Regions from separate parts of the Mesorhizobium sp. XAP4 genome, predicted to be linked through region 1. Evidence: predicted binding sites of a transcription regulator. Region 1 holds the regulator's gene; each other region holds the start of a gene.
The links. The regulator PhoB, encoded in region 1, activates phosphate uptake and scavenging genes when phosphate is short. The targets are predictions, from matches to a motif close to TGTCATNNANCTGTCAT.
Positions count from the first base shown of each region.

Region 2: a site for PhoB is predicted at 2,015-2,031, ahead of P3C39_RS11105 (PhoX family phosphatase). Genes of this name have one in related genera too.
Region 3: a site for PhoB is predicted at 1,557-1,573, ahead of phnF (phosphonate metabolism transcriptional regulator PhnF). Genes of this name have one in related genera too.
Region 4: a site for PhoB is predicted at 2,741-2,757, ahead of ugpB (sn-glycerol-3-phosphate ABC transporter substrate-binding protein UgpB). Genes of this name have one in related genera too.

Region 1 is NZ_JARIXW010000005.1:289,061-294,716, reverse strand. Features, by position in the region: gene P3C39_RS22820 (sugar ABC transporter permease) at 1-565, opposite strand, end outside; gene xylF (D-xylose ABC transporter substrate-binding protein) at 708-1,748, opposite strand; gene P3C39_RS22810 (ROK family protein) at 2,018-3,265, shown strand; gene phoB (phosphate regulon transcriptional regulator PhoB) at 3,282-3,971, opposite strand; gene phoU (phosphate signaling complex protein PhoU) at 3,988-4,695, opposite strand; gene pstB (phosphate ABC transporter ATP-binding protein PstB) at 4,722-5,540, opposite strand; gene pstA (phosphate ABC transporter permease PstA) at 5,558-5,656, opposite strand, start outside.
Region 2 is NZ_JARIXW010000002.1:455,299-460,954, reverse strand. Features, by position in the region: gene P3C39_RS11120 (sensor histidine kinase) at 1-90, shown strand, start outside; gene P3C39_RS11115 (response regulator transcription factor) at 87-746, shown strand; gene P3C39_RS11110 (hypothetical protein) at 1,038-1,535, opposite strand; gene P3C39_RS11105 (PhoX family phosphatase) at 2,098-4,101, shown strand; gene P3C39_RS11100 (hypothetical protein) at 4,246-4,470, shown strand; gene P3C39_RS11095 (NAD(P)/FAD-dependent oxidoreductase) at 4,462-5,652, opposite strand.
Region 3 is NZ_JARIXW010000006.1:354,162-359,817, forward strand. Features, by position in the region: gene P3C39_RS25600 (zinc-binding alcohol dehydrogenase family protein) at 1-481, shown strand, start outside; gene phnF (phosphonate metabolism transcriptional regulator PhnF) at 770-1,519, opposite strand; gene phnG (phosphonate C-P lyase system protein PhnG) at 1,653-2,114, shown strand; gene phnH (phosphonate C-P lyase system protein PhnH) at 2,114-2,725, shown strand; gene P3C39_RS25620 (carbon-phosphorus lyase complex subunit PhnI) at 2,727-3,839, shown strand; gene fosX (FosX/FosE/FosI family fosfomycin resistance hydrolase) at 3,836-4,255, shown strand; gene P3C39_RS25630 (hypothetical protein) at 4,252-4,527, shown strand; gene P3C39_RS25635 (alpha-D-ribose 1-methylphosphonate 5-phosphate C-P-lyase PhnJ) at 4,533-5,432, shown strand; gene phnK (phosphonate C-P lyase system protein PhnK) at 5,429-5,656, shown strand, end outside.
Region 4 is NZ_JARIXW010000005.1:474,600-480,255, forward strand. Features, by position in the region: gene P3C39_RS23690 (TlpA disulfide reductase family protein) at 1-25, shown strand, start outside; gene P3C39_RS23695 (EAL domain-containing protein) at 27-2,459, opposite strand; gene ugpB (sn-glycerol-3-phosphate ABC transporter substrate-binding protein UgpB) at 2,821-4,131, shown strand; gene ugpA (sn-glycerol-3-phosphate ABC transporter permease UgpA) at 4,289-5,209, shown strand; gene ugpE (sn-glycerol-3-phosphate ABC transporter permease UgpE) at 5,219-5,656, shown strand, end outside.

The DNA of each region.
Region 1 (5,656 bases):
TCTGGCCTGATGTGACCCACCAGGCAGCACCGCGCCAGACCAGCAGGCCGCCCAGCGTCACGATAAAGGCGGGCACTTCGAGATAGGCGATGACGAAGCCTTGAAAGGCGCCGATCAACAGGCCGAGCGCCAGGCCGATGACCAGCGCCAGGACCCAGATCCACGGATTGCCGAGTTCGAGCCCGACAAAACGCACCAGGAAATGCACCTGGGCAAATCCCATCACCATGCCGATCAGGCCCTCGGCGGAACCGACCGACAGGTCGATGTTGCGCATGACGATGACCAGCACCATGCCGCAGGCCATGATGGCGACCGCGGATGTCTGCACCGACAGGTTCCACAGATTGCGCGGCGTGAGAAAGGTGCGGCTGTCGAAATCGAGCGGATTGACGCCGAGGCGCAGGCTTGAAATGACATGCAGCCCAATCCAGATGACCAGCAGCGCGCCGATCATGCCGAGCATCCGGGTGTCGATCTCGGTCGCCTTCAGGAACCGGGCGACGGCGCCGAGTTCCGACGCGCGCGCCGTATCGGCCTGCGGGTTGGACGTCGTGTCGGTCATGATTTCCTCCCACCGGCTGGCCGTCTGACGCGCATGCCGGAGCCCAGCCTAGAAGCTATCCGCATGATGCGGAAACACAATTCTTTGAGAAAACGCCGCGGCTTTTGGGCCGCGGCGTTCAGATATTTCGAAGTGGTCCGGATCAGTTACAGGCCGCGACGGTGCCGGCAGCGACACCCGCGCAGACTTCGTCCTTCTTGATCCAGCCAGCGTCGATGACGACGTTGAGATTGTCCTTGGTGATGGCAACCGGAGTCAGGAACAGCGACTTGACGGTGTTGCCGCCCGGCGTCGTGAAGTCCTTGGCGCCGGCGATGTCGCTCGTCTTCTTGCCGTCGGCCAGTTGCGAGGCGATCTCGGCGGCATTCTTGCCGAGCTCGCGCGCGTCCTTCCACACCGACACGGTTTGCGTGCCCAGGGCGATGCGGTTCAGCGCGGCGTGGTCGCCGTCCTGCCCCGAGACCGGCACGGTGCCGGCCAAGCCTTGAGCCGTCAGCGCCGCGACGACGCCACCGGCAGTGCCGTCATTGGCCGCGACCACCGCGTCGACCTTGTTGTCGTTGGCGGTCAGGAACTGTTCCATGTTCTTCTGGGCGTTGGCGGGCAGCCAGCCATCCGTGTAGGCTTCGCCGACATTCTTGATCTTGCCGCTGTCGATGGCTTCCTTGAGCACTTCCATCGAGCCCGAGAACAGGAAGTCGGCATTGGGATCGGCACCGGAGCCCTTGATGAAGACGTAGTTGCCTTCCGGCTTGACCTTGAACACTTCGCGGGCCTGCATGCGGCCGACTTCCTTGTTGTCGAAGGTCAGATAGAAAACATCCTTGTTCTCGATCAACCGGTCATAGCCGACGACCGGAATGCCTTCGTCCAGGGCTTTCTGCACGGCCGGGCCGATGGCCGAAGCATCCTGCGCCAGGATGATCAGGGAATTGGCGCCCTGCGAGATCAGGCTTTCGACGTCCGTAAGCTGCTTGCCGGGATTGGACTGCGCATCGGCGGAGATGTACTTGTCGCCGGCGGCCTCGATCGCCGTCTTCATGGCGGCCTCGTCGGTCTTCCAGCGTTCCTCCTGGAAGTTGGACCACGAAACGCCGACGACTTTGTCCTTCGCCTGCGCGACAGACGCGAGCGTCAGCGACATGGCGGCACCCGCCAGGATGGCGGCTGTGAATCTTTTCATATTATCCTCCCTGCGCCGCGTATGGCGCGACCAAACTGGCCCGAAGGCCGGCACAAAGGCCCTATTTTTTCGAGCCTCGAAAAAATACTGGGCCAACGCCCGAACGCTGTCAACATCGATTCTGATGGATTTTGATGTCGTTTCGAATTTTTTTCGGGCCTCGGAATAAATAAATGACACGGCGCGCGGCTTCTGCCAGTATTTGACCGCGTCACCGACAGCGTTCCAGGGCAGGAAGAACCGCGGCGACCGGGAGGATATGAAAGAGCATGTCGGTCGGAATCCGCCACGACGATTTGCGCCGCCGCAACCGCGCGATGGTGATCGCCGCGGTGCGCCGCGCCGGACAGCCGTCGCGCACCGAGATCGCCGCAACCACAAGCCTCAGCCATTCGACGATCTCGGCGATCTCATCCGACCTGATCGTCGAAGGCATCCTGACCGAAAGCAAGCCGAGCGAGGCCGGCTCGCTCAAACGCGGCCGTCCGCAGGTCGGCCTCAGCCTCAATCCGGAAGCGGCCGCGGTAATGACCGTGGTGCTGTCGCTGAACTTCCTCTCGGTCGCCGTCATCGACTATGCCGGCCAGGTAATATCCGAGGAACAGCGCCGGCTCGACACGCTGACGATGTCGCGCGACTCGCTGATCGGTGAGTGCACGGCAATCGTGCGGCGCCGCCTGGAAGATCCCGACCTGGACGTGCGCAGCATCGCTCGTATCGCGCTGGCCGTCCAGGGCATCACGGACACCCGTGCCCGCGCCATGCTGTGGTCGCCGATCACGCCGCACACCGACATCGCCTTCGCCGACATATTCGAAGAGGAGTTCGGCGTCCCCGCCATTATGGAGAACGACTGCAACATGATGGCGGTGGCGCTGCGCTGGCGCGATCCCGATCGTTACCGCGACGATTTCATCGCTATCCTTTTGTCGCACGGCATCGGCATGGGGCTGGTGCTGAAGGGCGAATTGTTCACCGGCACCCATTCCTCGGGCGGCGAATTCGGCCACATGATTCATCGGCCGAACGGGGCGCTGTGTCGCTGCGGACGGCGCGGCTGCGTCGAAGCCTATGCCGGCAATTATGCCATCTGGCGCAACGCGCGGCAGATGGGCGAGGATGCAGAACCCGTCGCCGATGTCAGCGACGTCGACATGCGCGCCCTGGCTGCCGCCGCCCGCGAGAGGGACGGGCCCGAACGGGAAGCCTATCGCAAGGCCGGCGAAGCGCTCGGCTACGGCCTCGGCAGCCTGTTTGCGCTGATCGATCCGGCGCCGGTCGCCATGGTCGGCGTCAGCGCCGCCGCCTTCGACCTGATCGAGCCGGCATTGCGGCAAGCGATTGCCCAGACCGCCGGCGGCCAGCATTCCAAGTCGATTTCCTTCGACACCGAGCCGAACGAACTGCCGCTGATCCGCGAAGGCTGCGCCATGCGGGCGCTGATCTTCGTCGATCAGGAGATTTTTGCGCCGGGCGTGCAGGCGAGATCCGGTCTCGGCGGCAAGAACGTGGCGTGAGTTCAAACGAGGGAGTTCAGTCCTCGCGAATGGCGTAACCCGCCCCACGGATGGTGCGGATGACATCGGGCATACGGCCGTTGTTGACCGCCTTGCGCAGCCGGCCGACATGCACATCGACCGTGCGTTCGTCGATGTAGATCGTCTCGCCCCAGACATTGTCGAGCAGTTGGCTGCGCGAGAACACGCGGCCTGGATGGCGCATCATGAATTCAAGCAGGCGGAATTCCGTCGGCCCGAGCCGGATCTCGCTCTTCTTGCGATAGACACGGTGCGATTCGCGATCGAGCACGATATCGCCGACCTTCAGCACGCTGGACAGCACTTCCGGCTTGGCCCGGCGCAGCAGCGCCTTGACCCTGGCCATGAACTCCGGCGTCGAGAAAGGCTTGACCAGATAGTCGTCGGCACCGGTCGAGAGGCCGCGCACGCGGTCGCTTTCCTCGCCTCGCGCGGTCAGCATGATGATCGGCAGCCGCTCGGTCTCGGGACGCATCCTTAGCCGGCGGCAGAGTTCGATACCGGAAACCGCAGGCACCATCCAGTCGAGCACCAGAAGGTCTGGAACGTTCTCCTGCAGCCGGATTTCGGCCTCGTCGCCGCGCGTCACCACCTCGACCTGGTAACCTTCGGATTCGAGATTGTAGCGGAGCAGCACGCCTAGCGGCTCCTCATCCTCCACCACCATGATGCGTGGCGCGATCATCGGCTGGTCACCCCTGTCATGCCGCTGGCGCGGACATTGCCGTCTCGTCCTGCTTCGGACGGTTGGCTGGCAACTGCGTGCCGGTCAAAACATAATAGGCATTTTCGGCGATGTTGGTCACGTGGTCGCCGATCCGCTCGAGGTTCTTGGCGCAAAACAACAGGTGCGTGCACGCCGTGATGTTGCGCGGATCTTCCATCATGTAGGTCAGAAGTTCGCGGAACACCGATGTGTATTTGACGTCGATGCGTTCATCATTGTTTCTGAGCGTGGCAAGCGCTGCCGCGTCAGCGGCGGCATACTCGTCGACGACCCCCTGCACCTGGATCAGCACCAGCTGCGCCATCGCGTCGATCGAATGCGAAAGGTCGTGCGGCGTGACGCTCAGCCCGACAGTGCCGACGCGCTTGGCGATGTTCTTGGCAAGGTCACCGATGCGCTCGAGGTCGCCGGCCATGCGGATCGAACCGACTACCGCACGCAGATCGTTGGCCATTGGCTGGCGCTTGGCGATCAGCGTGATAGCACGATCGTCCAGCTCGCGCTGGCGTGCATCCATGATGGCGTCGTCGGAAACCACCCGCTGCGCCAGCGCATTGTCCGAATTGAGCAAAGCCCTGGTCGAGCCACCGACCATCGAGCGGGCGAGATCGCCCATGTCGCGGATCAGCTGGCTGATCTGCTCCAGATCCTCATCGAAAGATGCGACGGTATGTTCACCCATGATCTTCGTCCCTCATATGCCAGAGATCAGCCGAACCGGCCGGTGATGTAGTCCTGGGTGCGTTTGTCGTCGGGGGTGGTGAACATCTTGTCGGTGGCGCCCTCCTCGACCAGATAGCCAAGATGGAACATCGCGGTGCGCTGCGACACGCGCGCTGCCTGCTGCATCGAATGGGTGACGATGACGATCGTATAGTTCTGACGCAGTTCGTCGATAAGTTCCTCGACGCGAGCGGTGGCGATCGGGTCGAGCGCCGAACACGGTTCGTCCATCAGGATCACCTCGGGTGACACGGCGATGGCGCGTGCAATGCACAGGCGCTGCTGCTGGCCACCGGAAAGACCCGTGCCAGGTTCCTGCAAACGGTCCTTGACCTCGTTCCAGATCGCCGCCTTCTTCAGGCTGGACTCGACGATCTGATCCATGTCGGCCTTGCGCTTGGCCAATCCGTGGATGCGCGGCCCATAGGCGACGTTCTCGTAGATCGACTTGGGGAACGGATTGGGTTTCTGGAACACCATGCCGACGCGCGCCCTGAGTTCGACGACATCGATGTTCTTGTCGTAGATGTCCTCTTCGTCGAGCGTGATCTTGCCGGTTACCCGTGCTGAATCGATGGTGTCGTTCATGCGATTGAGGCAGCGCAGGAAGGTGGACTTGCCGCAGCCGGAGGGGCCGATCAGCGCCGTCACCTGGTTCAGGCGGACGTCGAGATCGACGTCGAACAGCGCCTGCTTCTCGCCGTAGAACACGCCGACCTTGTCGCCGCGCATTTTGATCACTTCGTTCGACTTCATCTTGTCGCCCACTGCGTTTTCAAGGGACTGTTCGGTCATGATGTTCATACCAAAATGCCTTTTTTCTACCAGCGCCGCTCGAACCGACGCCGAAGCACGATCGCGGTGATGTTCATGGCCATGAGGAAGACGAGCAGGATGATGATGGCGCCGGACATACGCTC
Region 2 (5,656 bases), on a different contig from region 1:
GTCGAAAGCATTGGCGGACAGTTCGAAACCTTGACCGGGCCGCAAGGTACGCGTTTGGTGATCCGTCTGTCGGTCGAGGAGCAAGCATGACTGGGACCATTCGCATCGCCATTGTCGACGATCATCCCCTCTTTCGCGAAGGTGTGACGCGCAGCCTGTCGGAGATCGGAGGCTTCGAGATGGTTGGCGAGGGCGCCACGGCGCAGGATGCCGAACGCCTCGCCGCGACGATGCGGCCCGACATCTTGCTGCTCGACATCTCGATGCCGGGCGGCGGGCTGAGCGCGGTCGCAAGCATCCTCGCCAACCATCCCGCCCAGAAGATCGTCATGCTGACCGTCTCGGAGGCCAATGCCGATGTGACCAAGGCGCTGAACGCAGGGGTGAATGGCTATGTCCTCAAAGGCGTCGGATCGCGCGGCCTCGCCGACATCCTGCGCAATGTCGCAGCCGGCGAAAGCTATCTCTCGCCGACACTATCGGCCCGGCTGCTTTCGGATCTCCAGTCCCAGCAGCCGACCGACGGCTTGGCGGAACGGCTGCGGCAGCTCACCGATCGGCAAACGGAAATCCTGCGGCTGGTGGCGGAGGGGTTGAGCAACAAGGAAGTCGCCTTGCGGCTTGAGTTGCAGGAGAAGACCGTCAAACATCACATGACCGGAGTGCTGTCGAAGCTCAATGTGCGAAATCGCACCGAAGCGGCCTTGATGATGCGTGAGTGGCGCGACCGCGACAGGCCTTCCTAAAGCATTTCACCGTTTCACGGAAACGGCGAGCTGCTCTAACTCTGTGACGCAATTCCCAAGGGAAAAGCGCTACGGGAAAACCGCTTCACACTTTTTCTAGAATTGCTCTGGGCAGGTCCGAAGAAATGCGCAGCGGTTTCCGGTCCCGGATTGCGCAAAAGCGCGTCGCGCCTCGGGACCGCAGCCATTGCGGTGCCGAAAACCGGGACGACGCCGGCCGGAAACGAGGTCACCTCCGCCGGGGGGCGGCGGAGGTGACGTGCAAAGCTGACCGTTGCCTGTTGGCCAGCTTCACAAAGCCTTGAGACGATTGGCATCGGCCGGCGTGGCCTGGCGGTCGATGATCGTGCGACCGAGAGCGTCTTTCATGCTGAAACGACCGTTCTCGAGCTTTTCCGTTATGCCGTCGGGATGCCTGACTGTGATCTTGTTGCCGGTCACGTCGACCTTGTCACCGGTCTTTGCATTGACATGGCTCCCGCTCTTACCCTGACTGGATCCTGATTTGCCGTTGTTGCCACTGTTGCCGCTGTTGCCGTTATTCCCATTGCCGTTGCCGCTGTTCCCGCTATTGCTTCCGCCGGAATTGCCGCCGTTGCCGCCCCCACTGTTGCCTCCGCCCCCACCGCCACCGTTGCCGCCGCCACCCTTGCCGGCGTATGCGCTGGCGGTGTGGATGCCGGAAACGGAGCCGTCCAGGACAATTTGATAGGGCGCAATCGTCAACACCAGCGCCGCTGCCGATTTGAGCGCCAGCCGGCAACAACGGGTCGTGACCGATCTGTGCATTCTGATCTCCGACGACTGAGCCCGGCGCGCCCCACCCCAACGTTGCAGTGCAACCAACATTGCCGAAAGACGCGGCGCCCGGAAGCGACCTCCGACCGTTGCGGTTGTCAACCAGGACCATTGCAAGCGCAAGGTTGGACTAAAGTCCCAAGTATATGCTAAATTAGCTTCGCATGAACGGCGCCGTGACCGCCATCGCTAAACGGGAGACTGGCTTTCCCGATGCCTGACGACGGCAGACGCCGAACATCAAGTCACCTCCGCCGGGGGCGGCGGAGGTGACTTGTCGAGGGTGCAGTTGCCCGTTGATCTGTTTTTTGCAAACGACTGATGTCGTCCGCCGTCGCGGGATGCGCGGCCAAGATGCCGCCTAAGGTCTCCTTTCATCTCGAACCGGCGATTCTGGAGCAGTTCACGGTCTGCGGGAATGCTTAGCCAGCGCTGCGCGCAATGCTTGTCGCGTCTGAAAGGTCTCCCGATGTCACGAAAATGTGATCCGGCGATTATAAGGGGGTCAAACAGGTACCCACGCTCCAGCCAATCCAACAGCCAGAGGCAAGCCATGACTGACCTTCGCTCCCCCGACACCCGATTCCGCACCAGCCTGCTCGAGGAAAACGACGGCCCGGCCATCAACGCTTCCGACAACCGCACCATGGGCGAGATCATCGCCGCGCGGTTCTCGCGCCGCGGCTTCCTCAAGGGTTCGCTGGCTGTCTCGGCCATCGCCGCCACCGTCAGCCCGCTGGCGCTGATCAGCGCCGACGAGGCCCGGGCCGCTGAAGGCTCGGCCTTCACGTTCGACGAACTCGAGGCCGGCATCGACGACAAGCACCACGTCGCGCCGGGTTACGATGCCGATGTACTGCTGCGCTGGGGCGATCCGCTGTTTGCCGATTCGCCCGACTTCGACCCGACGAAACAGTCGGCCGAGGCCCAGGCGAAACAGTTCGGCTACAACAACGATTATGTCGGCTACATCCCCATCGACGGCTCGGCCGAACATGGCCTGCTGGTGGTCAACCACGAATACACCAATCCGCATCTGATGTTCCCGGGCATCGTGAAGATCGTCCAGAAGGACGGCAAGAAGTCGGCCGAAGTCGCACCCCTCTCGAAGGAGCAGGTCGATGTCGAGATGGCAGCTCACGGCGGCACCATCGTCGAGATCCGCAAGACATCAGGCAAATGGCAGGTGGTGCGCGACGGCAAGCTCAATCGCCGCATCACCTCCAACACCGAAATGGCGCTGTCCGGTCCGGTTGCCGGCCATGACCGCGTCAAGACCAATGCCGATCCGTCCGGCACCAAGGTGTTCGGCACGTTCAACAATTGCGCCGGCGGCGTCACGCCCTGGGGCACCTATGTGATGGCCGAGGAGAACATCCATGGCTATTTCTCCGGCGAGTTGCCGGAAGGCCACAAGGAAGCCGCGAACTACAAGCGTCTCGGCATTCCCGAAGGCGCCTATGAATGGGCGGCGCATTACGAGCGTTTCGACCTCGCCAAGGAGCCCAATGAGGCCAACCGCTTCGGCTGGATCGTCGAGGTCGATGTCAACGACCCGACCTCGACGCCGAGGAAGCGCACCGCCATGGGCCGCTTCAAGCATGAGGGCGCCGAATCGATTGTCGCCAGGGACGGCCGCGTCGTCTTCTATCTCGGTGACGACGAGCGCTTCGACTATGTCTACAAGTTCGTGACCAAGGCCGCGTTCGATCCGAACGATCATGCCGCCAACAAGGACCTGCTCGATGATGGCACGCTGCATGTCGCCAGGTTCGCCGAAGATGGCACGGTCGAATGGCTGCCGATCGTCTTCGGCCAGGGACCGCTGACGGCTGAAAACGGTTTCACTGGCCAGGCCGACGTGCTGATCGAGACGCGCCGCGCCGCCGACCTGCTCGGTGCCACCAAGATGGACCGCCCCGAAGACATCCAGCCCAATGCCGTCAATGGCAAGGTCTATGTCATGCTGACCAACAATTCGAAGCGCAAGGCCGACCAGGTAGACGCCGCCAACCCGCGCGCCGAAAACGCCTTCGGCCACATCATCGAGATCGCCGAGGACGGCGGTGATTTCACCGCCGCCAAGGGCAAGTGGGAAGTGCTGCTGAAATGCGGTGATCCGGCGGTTGCCGATGTCGGCGCCACCTTCTCGACGGCAACGACGGCCAATGGCTGGTTCGGCATGCCCGACAATTGCGCGGTCGATTCGGCCGGGCGTCTCTGGGTCGCGACCGACGGCCAGGGCCCGAAAGCCACCGGCCGCACGGATGGTCTGTGGGCGGTGGACACGGAGGGGGCGGCGCGGGCAACCTCGAAACTGTTCTTCCGCGTGCCGATCGGCGCCGAAATGTGCGGTCCGCTGTTTGCGCCCGACGACCAGACCGCCTTCGTCGCCGTCCAGCATCCGGGCGATGGCGGCGAGGACTGGGAAGCGTTCGGCCGCCCGTCCTACTATGAGGATCTGTCGACGCGCTGGCCCGACTTCAAGCCCGACATGCCGGTGCGGCCGTCGGTGGTCGCCATCACCAGACAGGGCGGCGGCAAGATCGCGGTCTGATCGCCCTCCAGCATGGGGCGCAGCAGCGGAGCAGATTGCACCGCTGCCGCCCTTTGAAGTCGCGGCATGGGGTGAAGTCGGTCAAGCCTCGGGAAAGATTGGTAATTTAAACATGGCGCCCTAGGTCTTTATCAGGAGATCGCCATGTCGAAGTCCGTCTATGACCGTGGCTTGCTCAAGCCAGCCGATATCGCCAAGCTGCAGCGCGTGTTCGACGAGGCCTGCCGGCGGCGCGAGGCACATCCCGATTCCGCCGACGCGCGGGAAATCGCGCTTAACCTGCTCGCCCTGCACAATGCCGGCATGGTGGAAGAGGACATGCTGATGGAGGCCGTCGGTTTCCGGCGGCTGGAACCCAAATCAGCGTGATGCGCCGGGTTGGTGCGAGGCCGACCCTGCAATCCGTTTGGCGATCGCCTTGGCCAGGATACCGGCATTGGCGAAGCAGCCGCGAATGCTCGGCCGCATGCCGGTGAACCACAGACCGGGCAATTTCGGATCGGCTTGCCCGCCGTTGAAGAGCGGAACGCCCTTGGCGTCGAGCACGCCGAGCTTGCCGACCATCGGCTCCAGCCCGGTGCGGTAGCCTGTCGCGGCAATGACGATGTCAGGATAGATCAGGCTGCCATCGGCCAGGATCACGCCGTCACGGGTGAATTCCCTTATGCCGGGTACGACGGTGATCTTGCCGGCCTTTATGGCGCTGACGGCGCCGTCGTCGGCGGCGATCGCGGTGTAATCCGAGGTCAGGCGGCTGGCGCCGCCCGCAGGCGCGGGCGGCAGGCCGAATTTGGTCAGGTCGCCGAAAGCCAGGCGCTGCGTCGCCGACATCACCGCGTCGGCGACCCGCAACGGCAAGCGAGCCATGAACGGCGAAAGCCGGTGCACGGCGATCTTGCCGATGCGCTTGGGCAGCAGGGCGGGACCGCTGCGGGCCGACAGCCAGATGGCGGCCGTGTCTATGCCGGCCAGATGATTGAGCGCATCGAAACCCGAATTGCCAGCGCCGACGACCAGCACTTTCTGGCCCGCATAGGCCTGTGCGTCACCGAAATCCGCCGAATGGATGATGCGCCCGACGAAATCCTTCATGCCTTTCCATTCGGGAATGAACGGCTGCCTATCGCGGCCGGTGGCGACGACGACATTGCGGGCCAGCCGCAGGCCAGCGCTGGTCCGTACCGCCCAGTGATCGCCCTTGAAGGCAATCTCTTCGACAGCGACGCCAAACTGCACCGGCAGCCGGTTTTCCTCCCTGAAATCATTCATGTGGCGGATGACGACCGTCCGGTGCGGAAAGGCGGGGGTGCCGGGGGGATAGGGGAGACCAGGCAGCGAAGAAAGATCGCGGTGGGTGTTGAGATGCAATTGCTTGTGCCGCCGGTACCATGGCTCAGCCAACCGGCTTTCCTTTTCCAGGATCGCCGTCGGCACGCCGGCGTTCATCAAGGCGTGCGCGACGGCCAGCCCGGCAGCACCGGCGCCGACGACGATTGCCGGCTCGACCTTGGCCGGCAGATCCACAACCGATCTGATTGTCGTATCAGTCATTCAC
Region 3 (5,656 bases), on a different contig from region 1:
CATCGCCGGGCTCGACGTGACGCTGCTCGACATGAGCAGTGAAAGGCTCGCCTTCGCTGCAAACGAGCTTGGTTTCCAGACGCTAGACGGCTCGCGCGGCGCGGTGCCCGATCTGGTCAGGGAAGCGACATCAGGCGAAGGCTTCGATGTCGTCTTCGACGCCACCGGCAACACCCAGTCGGTGCAGTCGGCCTTCGCCCATGTCGCGCATGGCGGAACGCTGGTGCTGGTCTCCGTCGTCAAGGACGATATCAGCTTTTCCGACCCGGAATTCCACAAGCGAGAGATGACGCTGATCGGCAGCCGCAACGCGCTGCGCGCCGACTTCGATCATGTCGCCGCCTCGATCCGCAACGGGGCCGTACCACTGGCCAAGCTCGTCACACACCGCACCACACTCGCCGCCACGCCGCGCGATCTGGCTCGTTGGGCGCATGAGAAATCCGGCCTGATCAAGGCTGTGATCGAGGTGGGGTTATAACATGGCAGGCGGCGAACCCGGCCCGAATTGACGACGCCCGAGCCAGGTCGACCCCCACTCCGTCTCGGCTTCGCCGAGCCACCTCTCCCCCGATCGACGGGGTAGAGGAAGGGTGCGAGTTCGCCGACCTTGGCGTCCTTCCTCTCCCTCCGGAGGGGGGACAGGTGGCTCGGCGAAGCCGAGACGGAGTGGGGGAAGCCGGTCCTCAAACGCCAAGCCGCTGACAAATGAGCGCGACCGAGTTCAGCGTGAGTCAGATAATCACGGTGTCGTAGAAGCCCGGCACTCCTACAGCGCCGACAGTTTCAGCTCCACCCGCTCGGCCGGGAAGCGCGACTCCGAAAACTGGATCGGCTGGCCGTCCGGCGTGATGTTGACGGCGACCGTGACCAGTACGATGGCGCCGGGCTGCAGGTCGAGGTCGGCAAGGTCCGCCGCATCGGCATGGCGCGCCGACAGCACGGTCGATTGCCTGAGATAGTCGTCGATGCCGAAGCGCGCCAGCGAGGCGGTGATCGACCCTGTTTGCGCCATCGCGGCATCGATGCCGGCAAAGCGCCGGGCTTCGAACCAGCCAGCAGCGCGCGACACCGGCCGTCCATCGGCTTCGCCGCGCGTTTCCAGGCGGATCACATCGGCTCCCTTGGCAAGACCCAGTCCCTCGGCGACGCGCTGGCTGGCCGGCTCGACCGACGAGGCGAGCAAGGCGATGTGCCGTTCCGTCGTCTGCGCTTGCAGCCCTGTCGAAAACCGTGTGCGCGCCCCGATCGGATAGGACAGCCGCTTGCGCGACAGCACGAAGGTGCCGCGCCCCTGCTCGGCCCGCAGCACGCCTTCCCTTACGAGGGCTGATATGGCGCTGCGCACCGTGTGGCGGTTGACGCCATAGCGCTCTGCCAGCGCCACCTCCGGCGGCAGCGCTGCATTCTCCGTGAAATCGCCGATGGCGATCGCATGCAGCATCTTGTCGGCAATCTGCCGCCACAGCGAAACGCCACTGCGCCGCTCGATGCTGTCCGCTGCTAGCCGCCCGACCATCATTGCCCCAACCTTCCAGCGCCCAGTCTTCTATCGCTGTCATCCACCCGTCATGGACACCCGTTAGATAATAGGTATAATTTGTATAGTTGTCTATATCAATAGACAAATTTAGCCACGAGGACTACAGCTCATGCGAGGACAGGAAGCCCGCGACCAGGCCGAGCGCAAGGCCGCCATGGCAACCCTTGCGCAATCCAGCGGCGATGACATCGTGCGGCTCTGGAATGAGGCCGGACTGCCTTCGGACGCCGAGCTGTTGCGCGGCCCCGAAACCGGCCTTGTCACCCTGCGCGGCCGCATCGGCGGCGGCGGCGCGCCCTTCAATGTCGGCGAGGCGACCGTCACCCGCGCCACGGTCCGGCTGCCGTCCGGACAGGTCGGCCATTGCTATGCGCTTGGCCGCGACAAGCAGAAGGCGAAGCTGGCGGCTATCGCCGACGCCCTATGGCAGGACCCTGCCCGCCGCAATGAGGTCGAGACCGGACTGATAGCGCCTCTGCGGTCGGCTCTGACCATGGCGCACGAAAAACGCCGCGCCGAGACGGCGGCAACGAAGGTCGATTTCTTCACAATGGTTCGCGGAGAAGACTGATGGACGCAGCTGTGCAATCGATCGAGGGCGGGTTCGCCGATCCGGTCTTCAACGCCCAGACCGTGTTCCGCGCCGTGATGGACGCAATGGCTCGGCCGGGCAGCGTGCAACCGCTGCCGGCCTTCGCCCGCCCGCCGGTGCCGCTCTCGGCTACCGCCGGCGCCATCGCACTGGCGCTGTGCGACAATGACACGCCGCTCTGGCTCGACCCGGCTTTGCAGGCCTCCACCGCGATCAGATCGTGGCTTGGGTTCCATACCGGCGCGCCATTGGCCAACACACCGGCCGATGCGCATTTCGCCTTGATCGCAGCACCTGCCGAGATGATGGCGCTCGATGGCTTTTCGCAGGGCACGCAGGATTATCCCGACCGCTCGACCACGCTGATCCTGCAGGTCAGCGATCTGGTCTCCGGCACGCCGCTATTGCTCGAAGGTCCTGGCATCGAAACCAGCGCCACGATCGCGCCGGCGCAGATGCCACGCCATTTCGTCGAGCAGTGGAAGCAGAATATCAAGCGCTTTCCGCGCGGCGTCGACATCATCCTCGCCACATCAGGCGGCATCGCCTGCCTACCGCGCACGACGCGCATCAAGACGATGGAGGCGTAAGATGTATGTCGCGGTAAAAGGTGGCGAAGCGGCAATCGCCAACGCCCACAGCCTGCTGGCCGACCGCCGGCGTGGCGACCGTTCGGTGCCCGCCCTTCGTCTCGACCAGATCGTCGAGCAGCTGGCGCTCGGCGTCGACCGGGTGATGAGCGAAGGCTCGCTCTATGATCGTGAACTGGCCGCGCTCGCCATCGTCCAGGCGCGCGGCGACATGATCGAGGCGATCTTCCTGGTGCGCGCCTACCGCACCACGCTGCCGCGCTTCGGCTACTCCAGGCCCATCGACACCGCCAACATGCTGGTCGAGCGGCGCGTCTCGGCGACCTACAAGGATCTGCCCGGCGGCCAGTTGCTCGGACCGACCTTCGACTACACCCACCGGCTGCTCGATCCCGAGCTTGCCGCAGGCGCCGATGTCGCCGAGCCCTTGCTGCGCGACACGGAAGCGCAAGCCATGCCGCGCGTCTCGGCGATCCTCGCCCGCGAAGGCTTGATCGAACCGGATGGCGACATGCCGCAGGACCATGTCCCCGGCGACATCACCCGCGAGCCGCTCGAATTCCCGATGGCGCGCGACATCCGCCTGCAGGCGCTGTCACGCGGCGATGAAGGGTTCCTGCTGGCGCTCGGCTATTCCACCCAGCGCGGCTATGCCCGCAATCACCCCTTCGTCGGCGAGATCCGCATCGGCGAAGTCGAGCTGGAGCTCGACGTGCCCGAACTGCCCTTCTCGGTGCCGCTCGGCACTGTCCGCGTCACCGAATGCCAGATGGTCAACCAGTTCAAAGGCTCGGCCAAGGCGCCGCCGCAATTCACCCGCGGCTACGGCCTCGTCTTCGGCCAGAGCGAGCGCAAGGCGATGGCCATGGCACTCTGCGACCGGGCGCTGCGCGCGAAAGAGCTCGGCGAGGATGTCGTCGCCGCGGCCCAGGACGAGGAGTTCGTCATCTCGCATTCCGACAATGTCCAGGCGACCGGCTTCGTCGAACATCTGAAGCTGCCGCACTATGTCGACTTCCAGGCAGAACTCGATCTCGTACGCCGCATGCGCACCGAATATGACGCGCGCGAAAACCCCGTGAAGGTCGAAGAGAAGCGGGAGGCTGCGGAATGATCGAGGGCCTTTCCCACATGACCTTCATCGTCCGCGATCTCGAGCGGATGACCGAAATCCTCGAGGGCGTATTCGACGCACGCGAAGTCTATGCCAGCGACGCCAGGCAGTTCTCGCTGTCGCCCGAAAAATTCTTCCTGATCGGTGACATCTGGGTCGCCATCATGGAGGGCGAACCCTTGCCAGAGCGCAGCTACAACCACATCGCCTTCAAGATCGATGACGCCGATTTCGACCGCTATGCCGAGCGCATCGGCAGGCTCGGCCTCGACATGCGCCCGCCGCGCCCGCGCGTCGAGGGTGAAGGCCGCTCGATCTATTTCTACGACGAAGACAACCACATGTTCGAACTGCACACCGGCACGCTCAATGAGCGGCTGGCGCGCTATGCCAGGGGATCGGAGGCTGCGGAATGAATTTAGTGCCCGACGCCACCATGGCCGCCACCATCGTGGGAATGACCGCCATAGCCGTCATACCCGGAGTAATCACCATTCCCGACGCCCAGGGACTCACCTTGAGAGCCTTCTTTGGGGCCGGGCAGAATCATGCGCCGAAGGAAGAAGAGAACGACGCCGGCGAACACCACCAACAGAATTCCGAGATGCATCCATCCGGTCGAGTTCATCTGAATTCGCCCCTGTATCCGCGTCCTGGACGCCAATTCGATAACACAATGTGGATGTGATCGCCATGACCGACATCGCCACCTACAACTTCGCCTATCTCGACGAGCAGACCAAAAGGATGATCCGCCGGGCGATCCTCAAGGGCATCGCCATTCCCGGCTACCAGGTGCCGTTCGCTTCGCGCGAAATGCCGATGCCCTACGGCTGGGGCACCGGCGGCGTCCAGGTCACCGCTTCCATCATCGGCCCGGACGATGTGCTGAAGGTCATCGACCAGGGCGCCGACGACACCACCAATGCGGTGTCGATCCGCGCCTTCTTCAAGAAGGTCGCCAATGTCGCGGTGACGACCGACACTGCCAGCGCCACCATCATCCAGACCCGTCACCGCATTCCCGAGCATCCGCTGACGGCGGGCCAGGTGCTGGTCTACCAGGTGCCGATCCCCGAGCCGCTGCGCTTCCTCGAACCGCGCGAGACCGAAACGCGCAAAATGCACGCGCTGGAGGAATATGGCCTCATGCACGTCAAGCTCTACGAGGACATCGCCAAGCACGGCCGCATCGCCACCACCTATGCCTATCCGGTCAAGGTCGAGGGCCGCTATGTGATGGACCCCTCGCCGACGCCGAAATTCGACAATCCCAAGATGCACCGCTCGCCGGCCCTGCAGCTGTTTGGCGCCGGCCGCGAAAAGCGAATCTACGCGGTGCCGCCTTTCACCGAAGTGGTCAGCCTCGACTTCGAGGATCATCCGTTCGAGGTCCAGACCTTCGACCAGCCCTGCGCGCTGTGCGCGGCCGAGAACGTCTATCTCGACGAAGTCATCCTCGACGACCATGGCGGTCACATGTTCGTCTGCTCCGACACGGACCATTGCGAGAAGCGGCGGGCGGACGGCCATCGCGGCCACCTTGCTCCAGAAAGCCATCTTGCCTCGGGAACAAGGGAGCCGGCGCAATGACCGACGAACCGCTGCTGCGTGTCGCAGCACTTTCTAAATTCTACGGCTCGCGCGTCGGCTGCGACAACGTCTCCTTCGACCTGTGGCCGGGCGAAGTCCTGGCTGTGGTCGGCGAGTCCGGCTCCGGCAAGACGACATTGCTCAACTGCCTGTCGACGCGGCTGCTGCCCTCCTCCGGCAGCGCCAGCTACCGCATGCGTGACGCCCAGTTCCGCGAGCTCTAC
Region 4 (5,656 bases), 190 kb from region 1:
GGCACTCAAGCCCGAGAGCCTCTAGTCTAGCGTGTGGCTAGCGCAGGTGCCGGTGCGAAGGCCAGAACGCTTCTGTCGCGCAAGGTAGCGGGTTTGCTGCCGACAGCGGGTGCGACGACACCGGTCAGCTCGCCGAATTCTTCGATGAGAGCTGGCCTGCCGATATAATAGCCCTGGCCGATCTCGCAGGCTTCGGCGTCCAGGAATTTCAGTTCGCCGAGCGTCTCGACCCCCTCCGCCAGAACCGGCAGGCCGAGACCACGTCCAAGTCCCAGGACGGCGCGCACGATCGCCGCGACCTGGCCATTCTTGTCGACCGACTTGATGAAGGAGCCATCGATCTTGATCTTGTCGAAGGGGAAGGCGCGGAGGTTGGAGAGCGAGGAATAGCCGGTTCCAAAATCGTCCATGGCCACGCGCACGCCCAGCGCCTTGACCTGCCGCAAGGTGGCCAGCGCCCGCGGCATGTCCTTGACAAGCGCCGTCTCGGTGATCTCAAGCTCGAGCCTGCCGGGCGCCAGGCCGGAATTCAGCAATGTTTCGTGGACCTTGCGGCTGAAATTCGTGTTGTGGAGCTGCACCGCCGAAACGTTGACGGCCACTGTCAGCGGATTTTCCCAGCGGGCGGCTTCCTCGCAGGCAGCCGTCAGCACCCATTCGCCAATCTGGCCAATGGCGCCGCTGTCTTCGGCCACCGGGATGAATATGGCCGGCGACACGTCGCCGCGAGTCGGATGCCGCCAGCGGACCAACGCTTCGAAGCCGACCATCTTTCCGCTGCTGATCTCTTTCTGCGGCTGGTAGACGAGATAGAACTCCTGGCGTGCGACCGCCTGGCGCAGTTCGTGCTCCATGACGCGCTTGTCGCGGGCCTCGGCCCCCATCGATGCTTCGAAATAACGGTAAGTGTCCTTGCCTTCGGTCTTGGCCCGGTAGAGTGCCGTATCGGCGTGGCTTATCAGGCTGGCCTGGTTTTCGGCATCCGACGGATACAGCGCAATGCCGATGCTTGCCGACACAAGGCCGCCGCCGACCGAGAGCCGGTTTTCCTCGCGCATGGCGGTCAGCACCGCGTTGGCGATACGGCCCGCCTCCAACGGGTCGGCCAGGTTCGGCGCGATGATGGCGAACTCATCGCCGCCCAGCCGCGCCACCATCTGCCCTGGACGAAGGATACCGGTCGCGCACTGCGCAACCTTCTGCAGCATGGCGTCGCCTGCGCCGTGCCCATACAGGTCGTTGACCTCCTTGAACCGGTCGAGATCAAGCAGCAGAAGCGCAAGCTGGCCGCCTTTCCTGGTCCGGACCATCGCAGCGATTTCCGTCTCCAGCCGGCCGGAAAAGCTGCGGCGATTGGCCAGTCCGGTCAATGGATCGAAATGGGCAAGCCGCAGGATCTCCTGTTCCGCCTTCTTGCGCTCGCGAATGTCGCGGACCGCGACCACGTTGTGCGGTTTGCCACAGTAGTCGATGCTCCTGGCGATCAGCTCGACAGGAATGCTCGTGCCATCGCGACCGCTCAATTCGGCCTCCTGCGGCTGTTCGCCGAAGCCCGACATATCGGATCCGAAGAGATCGCCAAGCTGCATTCCGTTCAGGGTCGCTGTTGCTTTGCCCGTCAGTGCCGCAATGCTGTCATTGGCACTGATGATGCGGTTGCCGTCGCAGACGATCAGCCCCTCCACGGCGGCATTGGCCAGGCCGTGCATGCGGTCGACCTCGAGCTTCTGGCGACGGAAGCGCAAATCGATCCACAGCGCCGATGCCGACAGAACCAGGATCACCAGTGTGGCGGCGGCGGCCGCGAAAGCCTGCGAGGTCGGCTCGATCGTGTATTCGGATATGACGATCGAGGGATCGGGGAAGATCGAGACGGCACCCATCCCGATGAAATGCAGGGTGCAGATCGCCAGCGTCAGCAGCACCGCGCCGCCGGATGTCGCCTTCAAGGAGGGGCGGCGCTGCACGACACGCAGCGCCAGCGCCGCGAGCGTTACGCCGGCCAGCAGGGAAACGGCGACAAGCAACAGGTTCCACTCGATACGGCCCTGAACCTCGAACGCCGCCATGCCGATGTAGTGCATGGCTGCGATACCGCCGCCCAGCACGGCGCCGCCGACGAGATGATAGTCGAACTCATCCCGCAAGGTGGCGATCCACATGCCGGCTGCCGTCAAAGTGACCGAAGCAGCGAGCGAAAGCACGGAGAGTGCCGGATCATAAGCACTGGGTATGCCCGGTGTGAATGCGAGCATGGCGATGAAGTGCGTTGCCCAGATGCCAAAGCCGGTCGAAGTGGCCGCGATCATCAGCCAGGCAAGCCGGTTCCGATCTGTGGAACGGCTTATGTGCTGAAGCAGGTTGACAGCAGAGAAGCAGGAAATTCCGCAGATCAACGCGGCGAGTGCGACCAGTCTCAGATCATGTTCGTTGACGATACAATTGTAGACCGTCAGCATTTATTTCACCTGATCTTTGGAAATAAACAGGGCAGCAGGATTGAGTAGCGCGTTGCCGTTGAGGGATCGATAAAGTCGGCTGCAACCTTGGCGTGTCTCTTCGGGTTGCTGCGGCTGCAATCAGGGCTGACGCGCCGAAAGCCAGCTTGACAGTCCCGACGGTGCTTCCTGGCGCGCTTGTCGTCGCGCTAAGCCGGCTAACCGTATCGCTCTCCATGCCTCCAAGCGGAGGCGAGCGTTGCGTCAGGTAAAGGGTGAAGTTCGTCGATCTGCAACAAAACCGTTGTCTGATTGTCATGAGCGACACATATTGCCTTCGCGGGAGTGCCCCCTTTCGCCAATGACAAACGGGAGATGAAACATGAAGTCCTTCGGCTTCGCGGCCGGTGTTGCCGCTACCTTTATGACGCTTTCCTCAACCTCCGCTTTTGCCGTCACGCAGATCAGTTGGTGGCATGCCATGACTGGCGCCAATGCCGAAGTCGTCGACAAGATCTCCAAAGATTTCAATGCCAGCCAGAGCGACTATGAGCTCGTTCCGGTGTTCAAAGGCACGTATCCCGAGACGCTGAATGCCGGCATTGCCGCCTACCGCGCGGGCCAGGCGCCAGACATCATCCAGGTGTTCGACGTCGGCACCGGCGTGATGATGGCGGCCGAAGGTGCCATCAAGCCCGCAGCCGATGTGTTGACCAGCGCTGGAATGACCTTCGACAAGAGCCAGTATCTGCCAGGCATAGTCGGCTATTATTCGAAGCCGGACGGCACCATGCTCTCCTTCCCCTACAACTCCTCCTCGCCGATCCTTTATTACAACAAGGATATCTTCAAGAAGGCTGGTCTCGACGTCGATAGCCCACCCAAGACCTGGAATGAAGTGTGGGAAGACGCCAAGAAGATCAAGGCGAGCGGCGCGGCCGCCTGCGGCTACACCTCGACCTGGCTGACCTGGATACATCTGGAGAATTTCGCGGCCTGGAATGACGTGTCATGGGCCACCCAGCAGAACGGTCTGGCCGGCGGCGATGTCGAGCTCAAGATCAACGCGCCGATTTTCGTCAACCATTTCCAGGCGCTGGCGGACCTCGCCAAGGACGGCACCTTCAAATATGGCGGCCGCACCTCCGAAGCCAAGCAGATCTTCCTTGCGGGCGAATGCGGGATCATGACCGAATCGTCCGGCGGACTTGGCGATATCGTCAAGTCCGGCATGAATTACGGCATTGGCCAATTGCCGTATGACAGCGACGCCAAGGGTGCGCCGCAGAACACGACGCCGGGTGGCGCCAGCCTGTGGGTTTTCGCGGACAAATCCGATGAGGAATACAAGGGCGTCGCGGCCTTCTTCGCCTACCTGTCGAAGACCGAGGTGCAAGAATACCTGCACCAGAAGTCGGGTTATCTGCCGGTAACGCTGGCGGCTTATGAAGCGACCAAGAAGTCCGGTTTCTATGACAAGAATGTCGGCCGCGAGACCCCGATCCTGCAGATGACGGGTAAGACGCCGACCGACAATTCCAAGGGCGTACGTCTGCCGAATCTGCCGCAGGTGCGCGATATCCAGAACGAGGAGTTCGAGAAGATGCTCGCCGGCCAGCAGACCGCGCAGCAGGCGCTCGACAATGCGGTTACGCGTGGCAATGCCGCGATCAAGGAAGCGCTGGGGAATTAGAGCGAGCGCAGGTCCTTGCTCTACGGCGCACCCACCTGTCCCGCCGGGCATCTCCCCTCGTGAGGGGAGTTTTGCCGTCCTTTGCGATTTCGCCAATGGTCGATGATGTCCAGTCCGAAACGCTCATCAAAGCCATCTTGGCGGAGAGGGGTGCCGCATGGTGCCGCCCGCCTCATCACCTCGGAGTGGCTCCGTGACCCCTCGCGTCGTGTTCCCCAACAAGGTCCTTCCCTACCTGCTTGTGGCGCCGCAACTGGCCATCACGCTCGTTTTTTTCTACTGGCCGGCCGGTCAGGCGTTCTACCAATCCATGCTCAGGCAGGATCCGTTCGGGCTGAGGACCAAGTTCGTCTGGTTCGCCAATTTCAGGAAAGTGCTTACCGATCCGGCCTACCTGAACTCGATCAAGGTCACGGTGGTGTTTTCCCTTGCGACCGCTATCGTCGCCATGTGCGTGGCGCTCCTGCTTGCGGTCATGGCAGAGAAGGTGGTGCGCGGCAAAGGTCTCTACCGCACGCTCTTGATCTGGCCCTACGCGGTGGCGCCGGCGATTGCCGGTATGCTGTGGCTGTTCCTCTTCAACCCTTCGATCGGGTCGCTGGCCTACATGCTGAGGAGTTTCGGCATCGCCTGGGATCCACTGCTCAATGGCACCCACGCCATGATCCTGCTGGTGTCCGCCGCTGCCTGGAAGCAGATCAGCTACAATTTCCTGTTCTTCGTCGCCGGCCTGCAGGCGGTGCCGAAAGCCTTGATCGAGGCCGCGGCCATGGACGGCGCCGGCGAGACCAAGCGATTCTGGACCATCGTCTTCCCGCTGCTTGCGCCGACGACCTTCTTCCTGCTGGTCGTCAACACCGTCTATGCCCTGTTCGACACGTTCGGCATCGTCCATGCCGTCACCGGGGGCGGTCCGGGCAAGACGACTGAGACGCTGGTCTACAAGGTCTACAATGACGGCTTCGTCAATCTGATCCTCGGTGACTCGGCGGCGCAGTCGGTTATCCTGATGGTCATCGTCATCTCGCTCACCGCCATCCAGTTCCGCTATGTGGAACGCAAAGTCCATTACGGCTGAGGGCGAGCGATGATCGGCCAGTCACCGCTCCGCACCGTCATCGCCCACGCCATGCTGATCCTCGGCATATTGATCGTCGCCTTCCCGATCTACTACACGTTCGTTGCCTCGACGCAGACGCTGCAAACGATCCTCAGGCCGCCATTGCCGCTCCTGCCCGGCGATCAGTTCTGGAACAATTACAGCGAGGCATTGTTCGGCGGTGTCGGCCGCATCGGCGGCGTCAGCGTCGGCAGGCTGCTGCTCAACACGACGATCATGGCGCTCGGCATCGCGGTGGGAAAGATATTCATCTCGATCCTGTCTGCCTATGCGATCGTGTTCTTCCGCTTTCCGCTGCGCATGACCTTCTTCTGGCTGATCTTCATCACCCTGATGCTCCCCGTCGAGGTGCGCATCCTGCCAACCTACAAGGTGATGGTCGATCTCGGCATGATCGACACTTAT